Regions from separate parts of the Bacillus sp. NPDC094064 genome, predicted to be linked through region 4. Evidence: riboswitches for the same ligand, from Rfam matches in the RefSeq annotation. Region 4 holds a riboswitch; each other region holds the start of a gene.

Region 1 (3,205 bases), on a different contig from region 4:
AAAAGAACTTTGTGTTCATAAAAATATACGTTCATTTGAAGTGATAGCAAATCAAGGTCGGATTGAACAAGTCATCGTAAATTTCATTACGAATGCAATTCGTTATACACCAAATAAAGAGGATATTATTATTTCTACAATAGATGAGAAGGATCGCATAAAAGTATGTATTGAAAATACAGGTACTCACATTGAAGAAGAACAATTAGATAAAATTTGGGATCGTTTTTATCGTGTGGATGTAGCTCGTCAGCGTTCACAAGGTGGAACGGGGCTTGGTCTTGCCATTTCGAAGAATATTTTAGAACTACACGATGCTGAATATGGGGTAAAGAATACAGGGGATGGTGTGTTATTTTACTTCTATTTACCGAAAAAGGCGTAGACAATATGATCTACGCTTTTTTTATTTATTTTTATATTATCTTTATCTAATCTTTATTTTTAAAGGGTATAATTTAGTTAGAAAATGAGGTTGTGTAAGGAGTCGATAAACCGTGCATAGCAAGTGGCTAAGTATAATGGTATTTATTTTCTTTTGCGCATTTATTGTATTTTTAATTGATATTACGATATGAAAGAAGAGCGCTAATTAAGCGCTCTTCTTTGATGTATTCATTTGAGAAGCACCGATGCTTTTGAATAAGCGTGGTGAAGTTCTAAATAAAAGGAGTAGTAATACTGTACATAAAGCGAAAGAACCAATCATTGTACTACCGTTTACAATTAATGAATATAGCACAGCAGATTGACCTTTTGGTGCATATTGTCCCCAGAAAATAATACCGGCGATAAAGTGACAGAAGTAGCGAGCGAAACTACCGACAAATGTGGCAAGAATAATGTAAACAAGTGCGTTCTTTTTTTTGTTTTGTTTTGATGCGGGTTTATCTTTACGGCTACCCAAACTGGATTGGTCTTCGTTAGATACTGCAAGTGCTTTTTGAATTGGACGATAGAATAAACCAGCAAATCCGATAAAAGCAAAGGCAATGAAGTATTCAATGAATGCTTGAATAGGTGTTAAAATGTAAGCATCACCTACAACAATTTGTAATAGTCCCCAAATTAAGCCTCCTAAGAAAGCCATTTTGAAGCCCCAGCGGTATGCGATAATAAAAATAGGAATCATTGCAAATGAAATGGAACCACCTGTTGGAAGTTTAAGTGATAGTGGTAAAATGTCGATAATCATGGCGAAGGCTGCAAGAATAGCAGATTCGATCATCGCTTGTAAATTGGTGTTACGCATGTTGTCTCCCCCTAAATCCAAGTTATACAAAAAAGAATAGATATCATAGGAGGATACGAAATACGTAAATAAAAAAGAGGTATGTATTTCGGACGTTTGCACAATCCCTGCGTTAGCATTAACTAACAGGTTCGAAGGGTCGGAACGAAGTGTTCCCTCTCAGCGGCATGGCTCCCCCTGTAATAACGAGATTCTTTATTTGCTATTGTTTATTGTAAGCGAAATGGATGAGAATGGCAAATGAATCTAGTATGACAATTATTGAAATATAATTGTATTGAAATGTTAATAAATATGAAGCAAAAAGGTATAGTCCAAATGAAATAGAGTATGCTATAATTTTCTTGAAAATAATTATCATTCTCTTCTGAGGGGGAAGGTTATGAGTTTAGTAGATATTAAGATTGGTGAGAAAGTGTTAGTAAAAAGTATTCAGTCGTTAGATCAGTTATTAAAAAGAAGACTGGCTGCTTTTGGTCTTTCTGAAGGAAGCGAGCTTCGTATAAAGCAGAAAGCGATGTTTAAAGGTCCTTGTACATTGGAGTGTCGTGGGCAGTTAATTAGTATTCGTCATTGTGACGCGAAAATGATAAAGGTGGAATTAGCGTGAATAAGGTAGCTTTGCTAGGGAATCCGAATACAGGGAAAACATCATTATTTAATGCGCTTACTGGTTCTTATGAGTATGTAGGAAATTGGAGCGGTGTAACAGTAGAAAAAAAGGTTGGTAAATTAAAAGATAAGCAAGGAACATTAATTGATTTACCAGGCGTCTATGATTTAAATCCAGTTTCACGTGATGAAGGTGTCGTTACGAATTTTCTACTAACAGACGAATTTCATCATATGTTAAATATTGTGGATTCTTCGCAATTTGAGCGAAATATGCATTTAACGTTGCAATTACTTGAGTTTGGTAAGCCGGTTTCAATTGGTTTAAATATGGTTGATGTGGCGAAGCAAAGAGGAATTGTTATTGATGTAAAACGATTATCAGAAATATTAGGTGTAACAGTCGTTCCTGTCATCGCAAGAACCGGAAAAGGCTGTGAAGAATTACTTACGACTCTTAAAGAGAATGGCAAAAAAGAGAAAGAACCATTCATTATTTCATATGGTGTACAAATGGATGAAGGAATTGGAGAAGTAATTGCTCTTTTAGAGACAGCGAATTATGAGCATCCGAGATGGTTAGCCCTTCAATTTCTAAGCAATAACGAAGTAGTAGAAAAAGAAATGAAAGCACTACCAATTTATAAGGAACTTGTAGCCGTTCGATCTCGCTTAGAAGGAAAACTTGATTGTACGTTGGAGGAGCACATTTACAAAACTCGTGAAGCGTATATTGAAAAGTTAAAAACAAATGTTATGAAGCATGAGAAAGAAGGGAAAATTCCTTTTTCGGAAAAAATCGATAAGTTAATTACACATAAAATTTTAGGACTTCCAATCTTTTTAGCAGTTATGTTTTTTATTTTTCAGGTTACGTTTACGTGGATTGGGACACCGTTATCTGATATGTTAGATGGCTTTTTTGGTGGGCAGCTTACGGATTGGGTAACGGCTGGACTTACAAGTGTTGGTGCCTCTGATTTTATTCAAGCACTCGTTACAGAAGGTATTATCGCCGGCGTTGGTGCTGTGTTAGTATTCGTGCCACAAATCTTTGCACTATTCTTTTTCATTTCATTATTAGAAGACTCAGGATATATGGCGCGAATTGCAGTTGTTATGGATAGAATTATGGAGTTCTTTGGCTTAAACGGTAAAGCTTTTATTCCGATGATTATCGGTTTTGGATGTAACGTTCCAGGTATTATGGCGGCAAGAACAATTGAACAGGAGAAAGAGCGTTTACTTACAATTTTAGTAACACCATTTATGTCTTGTTCAGCACGTTTACCTGTATATGCATTATTTGCAGGAGTATTCTTCCCTAATAGTCAGGCGACT
Region 2 (3,205 bases), on a different contig from region 4:
GAATTCGAAGCGTGCTTTTGAAAGTGCATCATCACGCTGATGAGCCGTTTTGTGCCCTTTCGCAAGATCAGCCGCATGTGCTGCAATTTTGTACGTAATAACCCCTGTGCGAACATCATCTTTATTTGGCAATCCTAAATGTTCTTTCGGCGTTACATAACAAAGCATCGCCGTTCCGAACCAGCCAATCATTGCAGCTCCAATTGCCGATGTAATATGGTCATAACCTGGTGCAATATCTGTCGTTAACGGTCCAAGTGTATAGAATGGCGCGCCCTGACAAATATCAAGTTCTTTCTCCATATTCTCTTTAATTAAATGCATTGGTACATGCCCAGGTCCTTCAATCATAACTTGCACATCATGCTTCCAAGCAATTTTCGTTAATTCACCAAGTGTTTCAAGCTCAGAAAATTGTGCTTCGTCATTTGCATCTGCAATCGACCCTGGACGTAATCCATCTCCTAGAGAGAACGAAACATCATACTGCTTCATAATTTCACAAATCTCTTCAAAATGAGTATAGAGGAAGTTTTCTTTATGATGGAATAAACACCACTGCGCCATAATTGAACCACCACGCGAAACAATACCTGTCGTACGCTTTGCCGTAATTGGAATGTAACGAAGTAATACACCTGCGTGAATCGTAAAGTAATCAACGCCTTGCTCCGCTTGCTCAATTAACGTATCACGATACACTTCCCACGTTAAATCTTCTGCAATTCCGTTTACCTTTTCAAGCGCTTGATAAATCGGCACTGTTCCAACTGGTACCGGTGCGTTACGAATAATCCACTCACGCGTCGTATGAATGTTTTTACCTGTAGATAAATCCATAATCGTATCTGCACCCCAGCGAGTCGCCCACGTCATCTTCTCTACTTCTTCTGCAATAGAAGAAGATACAGCAGAGTTTCCGATATTTGCATTTACCTTCACGTGGAAATTACGCCCGATAATCATCGGTTCTGCTTCCGGATGGTTAATATTCGCTGGTAAAATAGCACGGCCTTCTGCGATCTCCTTACGAACAAACTCAGGCTCTACTCCTTCACGAATCGCAACGTATTCCATCTCAGACGTAATAATACCGTTACGCGCATAATGCATTTGCGTTACATTGGCACCTTGCTTCGCTCTAAGCGGCTGGCGATCCATTTGCGGGAAAACAGGTGTATGTTTCGAAGCCACTTTCACACCGTCATCCTCTGGTTTCACCTCACGCCCTTCGTATGCCTCTACATCCCCGCGCTCCACGATCCAAGAATGGCGCGGCGCCTGCAACCCCTTTTCCAGCTCCACTTTATACTCGGGATCCGTATAAGGACCGCTCGTATCATACACACGGATTGGTGGATTTTGGACGCCGTTCGTTTCGCTTTGTTCAATCTCACGCATCGGCACTTTCATACCTGCGCGCGGTCCATCCACATATACTTTCTTACTCCCTGGTAAACTCGATTTCAATTCAATTTGCTCAGCCGAAACAGATTGTTTCATAACTTTTGTTGCCCCCTGTTCGTGACAAGGACGAGATATGGCCAGCGCATGCCAAAATAAAAAGAGCCAGGTCCATAAAAAAATAAGGACCTGGCTCATAAAAGACATCATTATGTAAAGCCGTTAACTTCCCTACGCTGGTACGAGCCAGATCAGGTCCAAAGGGTTAAGAAGTTCACACGCTTCTCTCTCAGCCTACGCATACGTTAGGCACCCCTAGTTTATCACTGATTTAATTTTCAATACTTTCCCATCATACACGATAATCCGAAAAATGCAAACTTTATTTCTTTTGTCACTTATGGAATCATCCACGTTAAATAATATGCTTGAACATACGTCATAATACCAACAATAATGACGAAGAACAAACTATGTTTCACCGTGAAGCGGAACAAGTCTGATTCTTTTCCAGCAAGTCCAACTGCCGCACAAGCAATTGCAATCGATTGCGGAGAAATCATTTTCCCTGTTACACCGCCCGTTGTATTTGCTGCAACGAGAAGTACTTCAGATACACCGACTTGCTGCGCTGTAATTGCTTGTAAATTCGAGAACAGTGCATTCGCTGACGTATCGGAACCTGTTAAGAATACGCCAATCCACCCTAAGAATGGGGAGAAGAACGGGAATAATCCGCCAGTTCCAGCTAGTGCTAATGCTAGTGTAGAAGATAGACCAGAATAGTTTGCGATAAAGGCAAACCCTAATACGAATCCGATTGATAGAATTGGCATCTTAAGTTCGTTTAACGTTTCTTTAAATGTCGCTACTGCATCTTTTGCACTCATTTTCAAAATAAAGATAGAAATGATACAAGCAATTAAGATTGCTGTTCCTGTTGCTGATACTACGTCAAACTTCAAAATTGCCTCGTAAGGCGTCGGTTTATTTACAATTGGCTCCGCCTTCATTACTAAATTGTGTAAACCTGGTACCTCAAACTTAAATACAAGACTCTCTAATGCGCCCCCCGGAGCGAATAACGATTTAAAGAAACTTTGGCTCCAAATGACTACCATTACAGTTAAAATAATGAACGGAGACCATGCTTTTACTACTTTTCCTACTGTTAGTTTCGGCATATCTGCCGTAGTTGTTGCTGCTGCTACTTCACCATCCGCTTGCTTCGATTGATAAATTTCTTTCGGCTGCCAAACTTTTAAGAATAGCGATAAACTTACTAAACTTACAAGCGCTGATGTAATATCCGGAAGTTCTGGTCCTAAGAATGTCGCTGTAATGAATTGTGTAATTGCAAATGAACTACCCGCTACAAATAACGCAGGCCAAGTTTGTTTTACACCTTTAAATCCATCCATTAAAAATACGATAAAGAACGGAACAAATAATGATAGGAACGGTAACTGATGTCCAGCCATTTGTCCGATTTTATGCGGATCAATACCTGTTACTTGTCCAGCAACTGTAATTGGAATTCCCATTGCCCCGAACGCTACCGGCGCCGTATTTGCGATTAAACAAAGACCAGCTGCATATAAAGGATTTAATCCAAGACCTGCAAGAAGCGCCGCCGTAATCGCTACTGGGGCCCCAAACCCTGCTGCTCCTTCCAAAAATGCTCCAAATGAAAATCCGATTAAAATAACGAGTAAACGGTGATCATTTGTAATAGATAATACAGATGCACGAATCACATCGAATTGACCCGTTTTCACAGAAATTTTATATAAAAATACCG
Region 3 (3,205 bases), on a different contig from region 4:
TTGTACTTGATCACCAACTTGTACAGTGCGGTCTTTCATATGAGCATAAACGGTTGTATATAATTTATCGTTTATTTGATGGGAGATGAACACGACATTACCATAACTAGCTGAATAATAAGATTTCACAACTTTACCTGCAGCAGCAGCTTGAATAGAGACGTTACCTTGTGCTGCAATATCTATACCATAATGCATTTGTTCCCAGCGCATATCAAAGGTTGAGCTAACTTTTCCTTGAGTAGGAAATTTGAAAGCAGCTGGAATTGAAGAAGATTGAGCTGTTTGAGCTTGTGATTGCGGTTGATTTTGTACTATATAGTGTTTTGCCACATATCCGTATCCTGTACCAAAACGAATTTTATACCAAGTTCCTACAGTTTCTACTACTTGTACTTGTGTACCATTTTGTAATGAACCAAGTAGAGCACTACTTGTACTAGCATTACTACGTACATTAAGTTTTGGTGTTGCAACTGTGTACTTCGTATTATTTTGAACTGTAGTTCCTTTTACTAAAGGCTGTGAACCATTAGATATGAATGCTTTTTGTACATAACCTGTTTGACCATTATGTAAAATTTTATACCATTCGCCTTGTTCTTCTTGAATGGTAATGAACTTACCGTTTGGTAATACATCTAAAATTGAAGACTCTAAATTAGGTTCAGAGCGAACGTTTAATGCATTAGCATTGACGATGTATTGATTATTAGATTGAAGTTTGTTTTTTAGTAGAATAGCATCTTTTTGTACGTAACCTACTTTATTATTAACAGATACTTTATACCAATCATTCGTTGTTTCAAGTATATTCACTTTCGTATTAAAGCGGATCGTATCAATAGATGTGCTATTTGTATTGTCTTCTTTATGTAAAGTTGCTTGGTCGACTTTGACATATCCAGTTTTAACATTAGATAATTGTTCAGCGTTTGCTTTTTGTACATTTGTTTCGCCCATAGAAGGTAGTAAAGAAGCAATTGCGACAGTAGTTGCTGTTAAAGCAGTAGCTTTCATATTCATATAATAGAGACCTCCTCTAGTTGTATAGTTGTAATTTTATTATAGTATAAAGATATAATATAGTGGGGGTATTCACATAAATGTAATATGAAATCAATATAAAAATAAATTTTTTGAGGATAATGATTCTTTTTAATCCAATTAATTAGGATATCATTTTCTAAAATGGAATATAATTATTGTATAGCTTGATGATTTTGTTGACAATTGAGAAAATTAAAACAGTTGATGATGTCTTATTACGGTGTTATACTGACAGTGATAATTTTATAGTTTGCTAGGAGAGCTGGTGTTGCCAGCTGAGAGTAGGCCGTAAGCCTTTGATCCTTTTCATTACCTGATCTAGATTATGCTAGCGTAGGGAAGCAATTCGGACACTAACTATGAGTCCCCGTTTCTTTGCGTATAGAAACGGGGCTTTTTTATTTAAAAATTTCATATTGAAACCACTAGGGGTGCTTGATGTGCTGAGAGAGGACTAATCCTTAACCCTTACAGACCTGATCTAGGTAATACTAGCGAAGGGAAGTGGAACAACGAATAAATGTATAATTTTATTTGCTGTAACCACTTCTTATATAGAAGTGGTTTTTTTATTTAGATATATATATTGAAGGGGGAAATAGAAATGAAGTTTTGCGATAGATTATTAGAAACTGTGCAACCTGTTTGGGAGAAAAGTCATAATCATCCGTTTGTAGTAGGTATGGGGGATGGTACGTTAGAAAAAGATAGATTTCAGTATTATATTATTCAAGATTATTTATATCTATTAGATTATGCAAAGCTATATGCAATTGGTGTTGTAAAGGCAACGAACCCACAAATAATGGGGAAATTTGCTGAACAAATTGATGGAATATTAAATGGAGAAATGACGATTCATAAACAATATGCAAAACGACTGGGTATTTCTGTAGAAGAAATGGAATCTGCAAAACCATCTGCTAAAAATTTAGCTTATACAAACTATATGATGTCAGTATCTCAAAATGGCACACTTGCAGAATTAATCGCAGCACTTCTTCCGTGTATGTGGAGTTACTGGGAAATTGGAAAGCGTTTAAATGATATTCCGGGAGCAAGAGATCATGAGTTCTTTGGCGAATGGATTCAAGGATATAGTTCTGAAGAATACGGTAATCTTTGTGTTTGGTTAATTGATTTATTAAATGAAATGGCAGTTGGAAAGTCAGAGAAAGAGTTAGAACGATTAGAGGAGATTTTCTTATATTCCAGCCGATTTGAATATTTATTCTGGGATATGTCCTATCGTAAGGAGATGTGGGGATTTGAGGAGCAAGAACATACTACAGTTTCATAATGTTTCTTTTCATTATGATGAGAAACCAATCATCAGTGAATTAAATGCTTCTATACAAGATAAAGAATTTGTCAGTATTATCGGACCAAGTGGTTGTGGGAAAAGTACTTTATTTCGCCTTATAACAGGCTTAGAAGAAGCAAGCGCTGGAAAGATAGAGCTGACAGAAACAAAGAGTCATCCTGTAGGGTATATGCCCCAAAAAGATATGCTCCTGCCATGGAGAACGATTATTGAAAATGCGGCCCTGCCGCTAGAGTGCCAAGGTGTGCAGAAGAAAGAAGCGCAAGTGAAGGCAAAGGAACTGTTGCATAAATTTGGTTTACAAGGATACGAGAAAAAATATCCGAAAGATTTATCTGGAGGTATGAGACAGCGTGTATCTTTTATTCGAACATTGTTAACAGGCGGAGAGATATTGTTATTAGATGAACCGTTTAGCGCGTTAGATGCTTTAACGAAGGCTTCTTTGCAAGAATGGTTGTTTGAACAATGGAAAGAGTGGGAAAAAACAATTTTATTCATTACTCATGATGTTGAAGAAGCATTGTTCCTTTCGAATCGAATTTTAGTAGTGGAACAGCAACCGATAACGACTTTGACTGAGCGAATTGTGCCACTTGGCCATAACAGAACACGAAAGGATTTATATAAACCGGACGTGTTAGCGCTGAAAGAGGAACTTCTTAGTATGTTACAAAGGCAGGTACTTGTATGATGAACCGATTGAAAGAATTAGTTCCTGCCATTACACTTTCTAGTATTTTACTTGTTATGTGGGAAATAGGCGCAAGAATTGTAGATGAGATGTACATTTTACCGTCACCGTCTGCAATCGTAATGAAGATATGGAAA
Region 4 (3,205 bases):
GATGAATCAACGGAAGAATTGAACAGTGTTGGACAAACGTATATTGTGGGAGCAAAAGAAAATGAAAAAGGCGAGTTACAAATCGTTGGCTTGTCTACAGGCTTAGCAAATGTTGTTGAAGTAAAGCCGGGAGACTATTATAAACAACCAGATCTTTGGATGAAAGCATATGATAAGGTAATGAGCACGAAAAAAGCAAACATGACAGTAGTATATGAAGACGCATTAGGATCATGGGTAACGATATTAGAGCCAATTAAAGATGGAGACGATAATATTGTGGCGATTGTTGCAGCGGATGTAGATGCCTCTATTGTTCCTAGTACAAAGGGAAAATTCATTATACAAGGTTTAATGTTTATTTGTATTTCTGTTTTAATTGCAACTGTTATTCAATTCTTAATTGTACGTAATGCACTTGCTCCATTGCGAGATTTGCGTGAAGGATTGCGCAAAGTCGGTGAAGGTGATTTAAGTGTTAAATTAGAGGAAAGACCAGATGATATTGGTATTATTAATGCGTATTTTAATAATACCATCGAGAAGTTTAAAGGAATTGTAGATAAAGTGAAGCAGACAGCAGAACAGGTTTCCTCATCTTCACAAGAATTGTCAGCGAGTACGAAAGAGAATAGTATGGCAGTTCAAGAAATCGTAAGTTCTATGGTTGGGTTAAGAGCTGGCGCTCAGTCTCAAGAAACTTCAGTACAACAGTATTTAGGTATTGTATATGAAATGGAAGATAAGATGGAAGAGATAACGAATGCTGCAAAACAAATGGCGATAGCATCTGAAGGTATGGAGCATCATTCAGTAGAAGGAAATGGTGTTATTGAACAGGCGATTAATCAAATGGGCATAATACAAAATGCAGTACAAGATTTATCTTCAATTATTTATTCGTTGGAAACAAGATCAAAAGAAATTAGTGATATTGTAACTGTAATTACTGGCATTTCAAATCAAACAAATTTATTAGCTTTAAATGCTTCTATTGAAGCTTCACGTGCTGGAGCGGCTGGAAGAGGGTTTGCTGTTGTTGCCGATGAAGTGCGTAAATTAGCAGAACAAACGGAAGCATCAGCAAAAGATATAGCAAAATTAATAGGGGAAACACAAGCTGAAACGGAAGAAGCTGTTGTTTCAATGCAAAAAGGTTCAAAAGAGGTAGAGTCTGGAATTACGCTCGTTCAAAGTAGTGGCTCCTTCTTTGAAAAAATTTCAAAATCAGCACAATCTGTTACAAATCAAGTTAGAACTGTTTCTAGCAATTCAAGTGATATACTGCAAAATAGCCAAAATATTGTTCGTGTTGTAAATGAACTATCACATATCGCAAATACGTATGCGAATAGTAGTAATATTGAAGAGAGTATGAAAGAACAGGAAATGTCTGTACAAGATATTGCCGAATTAGCTACTTCTTTAAGCTGGCTTTCACAGGAGTTACAAGAATTAATTGGGGAATTTAAAAGTTAAATGAAATGATTATGCACGCTTTTGTTTGTTCAATAAAATAAATCATGCTACAATGAAAACGAATTAAGAACCGGGGAGCCAATTGGCTGAGAGGATGTAAGTATACATCGACCCTCAACCTGATCTGGATAATGCCAGCGTAGGGAGTTACTTTAAAGTGATGTAGCATAAGTTATTATAGAATAACTTGTATACAAGGCTTTCCTACATGGTAGGAAAGCCTTTTCTTTTTTTGGAAAAGTTATATTTAAGGAGGAATTTATTATGTCACAACAAGTTACAATGTCATTTTCAGTAGTACCGCAAGCGAAGAACAAAGATGTATATTCTGTTGTTGATAAAGCAATTGAAGTTGTGCAACAATCGGGAGTTCGTTATGAAGTAGGAGCAATGGAAACAACGCTGGAAGGAGAATTAGATGTACTTCTTGATGTCGTGAAACGTGCACAGCAAGCATGCGTCGATGCTGGAGCAGAAGAAGTGATTACTTCGATTAAAATCCATTATCGTCCAAGCACTGGTGTAACGATAGATGAAAAGGTTTGGAAGTACCGTGATGAATATGCAAAACCAGAAGCAATCTAAACTAATTACAACTATTTGGCTTATCCTTCTCATTGCAATATGGGAAGGATCTGTTTCATTATTTAAAATTGAACCGTGGATTTTGCCAAAGCCTTCTGCCATTGTTCAAGAATTAATTGGGATGAAAGATTTACTATTACCAAATACGATGCAAACGCTGCAGGAAGTTATAATCGGACTGTTTTTTGCGATTTTACTCGGGACGAGCATTGCAATTCTTATGGACGTTATCCCTTTACTTCGTATTTTAATAAATCCGTTACTCGTTATTTCGCAAACAATTCCAATCGTTGTACTTGCGCCCTTATTTATTATTTGGTTTGGATATGGGATGTTGCCGAAAGTAATGGTAGTCATACTCGTTTGTTTCTTCCCAATTGCGCTTAGCATTTTAGAAGGTTTTCAAACAGTAGATAAAAACATGTTGAAATTGTTGCAAACGATGAAAGCAACGAAATGGCAAGTTTACCAAAAAGTAAAGTTTCCAGCAGTGCTCCCATACTTTTTTTCAGGCTTAAAAATTGCAGTTACATATAGCGTAATGGGGGCAATTATCGGAGAATGGCTCGGTGCAAGTGAAGGGTTAGGGGTTATGCTTACGAGAGCAACAAAATCCTTTTTAACTGCCCGAGTATTTGGTGTTGCAGCGATTATCGTCATGGTGACACTATGTCTGTATTTTATCGTGGAGTTTATGGCAAGAATAATAGCACCATGGATATATAGAAAGGACGGTAGGAAATGAAAAAGGGTTTAAAAGTGATGTTAGCTGCTTTATTAGCAGTAGGGGTGGCTGGATGTAATCCGGCGAAGAAAGAAGAAAGTGCAAGTAAAGATCAAAAAGTAAAAGTAGTATTAGATTGGTTTCCAAATACGAATCATACCGGTTTATATGTAGCGAAAGCGAAGGATTATTACAAAAAACAAGGGTTAGATGTAGAAATTATCCAGCCAGGTGATAATGTGACAGCGGAGCAAATGATAGCTTCAGGAAAAGCTGATTTCGCAATAAGTGCACAAGAAAATGTCACATTAGCTCGTGTGGAAGGGATTCCTGTTGTGTCTGTAGGAGCGATTATTCAGCATAACACGTCTGCTTTTGCATCGCTAAAAAAAGATAATATGACGTCACCGAAGGATT

What was found. Region 4 has a riboswitch for thiamine pyrophosphate ahead of ACQKNI_RS21165 (MTH1187 family thiamine-binding protein). Riboswitches for the same ligand answer to the same signal wherever they lie in the genome.
Region 1: another riboswitch for thiamine pyrophosphate. It lies ahead of thiT (energy-coupled thiamine transporter ThiT); the one in region 4 lies ahead of ACQKNI_RS21165 (MTH1187 family thiamine-binding protein).
Region 2: another riboswitch for thiamine pyrophosphate. It lies ahead of thiC (phosphomethylpyrimidine synthase ThiC); the one in region 4 lies ahead of ACQKNI_RS21165 (MTH1187 family thiamine-binding protein).
Region 3: another riboswitch for thiamine pyrophosphate. It lies ahead of tenA (thiaminase II); the one in region 4 lies ahead of ACQKNI_RS21165 (MTH1187 family thiamine-binding protein).

The regions. Positions count from the first base shown of each region.
Region 1 covers NZ_JBNNUI010000004.1:335,037-338,241, reverse strand. Annotated here, with positions in the region: gene ACQKNI_RS12315 (sensor histidine kinase) at 1-385, shown strand, start outside; gene thiT (energy-coupled thiamine transporter ThiT) at 593-1,252, opposite strand; TPP riboswitch at 1,339-1,440, opposite strand; gene ACQKNI_RS12305 (FeoA family protein) at 1,635-1,862, shown strand; gene feoB (ferrous iron transport protein B) at 1,859-3,205, shown strand, end outside.
Region 2 covers NZ_JBNNUI010000005.1:252,412-255,616, forward strand. Annotated here, with positions in the region: gene thiC (phosphomethylpyrimidine synthase ThiC) at 1-1,503, opposite strand, end outside; TPP riboswitch at 1,616-1,731, opposite strand; gene lldP (L-lactate permease) at 1,803-3,205, opposite strand, start outside.
Region 3 covers NZ_JBNNUI010000007.1:3,465-6,669, forward strand. Annotated here, with positions in the region: gene ACQKNI_RS16565 (SH3 domain-containing protein) at 1-1,026, opposite strand, end outside; TPP riboswitch at 1,296-1,407, shown strand; TPP riboswitch at 1,468-1,570, shown strand; gene tenA (thiaminase II) at 1,655-2,350, shown strand; gene ACQKNI_RS16575 (ABC transporter ATP-binding protein) at 2,319-3,068, shown strand; gene ACQKNI_RS16580 (ABC transporter permease) at 3,068-3,205, shown strand, end outside.
Region 4 covers NZ_JBNNUI010000010.1:91,489-94,693, reverse strand. Annotated here, with positions in the region: gene ACQKNI_RS21170 (methyl-accepting chemotaxis protein) at 1-1,479, shown strand, start outside; TPP riboswitch at 1,541-1,642, shown strand; gene ACQKNI_RS21165 (MTH1187 family thiamine-binding protein) at 1,744-2,064, shown strand; gene ACQKNI_RS21160 (ABC transporter permease) at 2,036-2,809, shown strand; gene ACQKNI_RS21155 (ABC transporter substrate-binding protein) at 2,806-3,205, shown strand, end outside.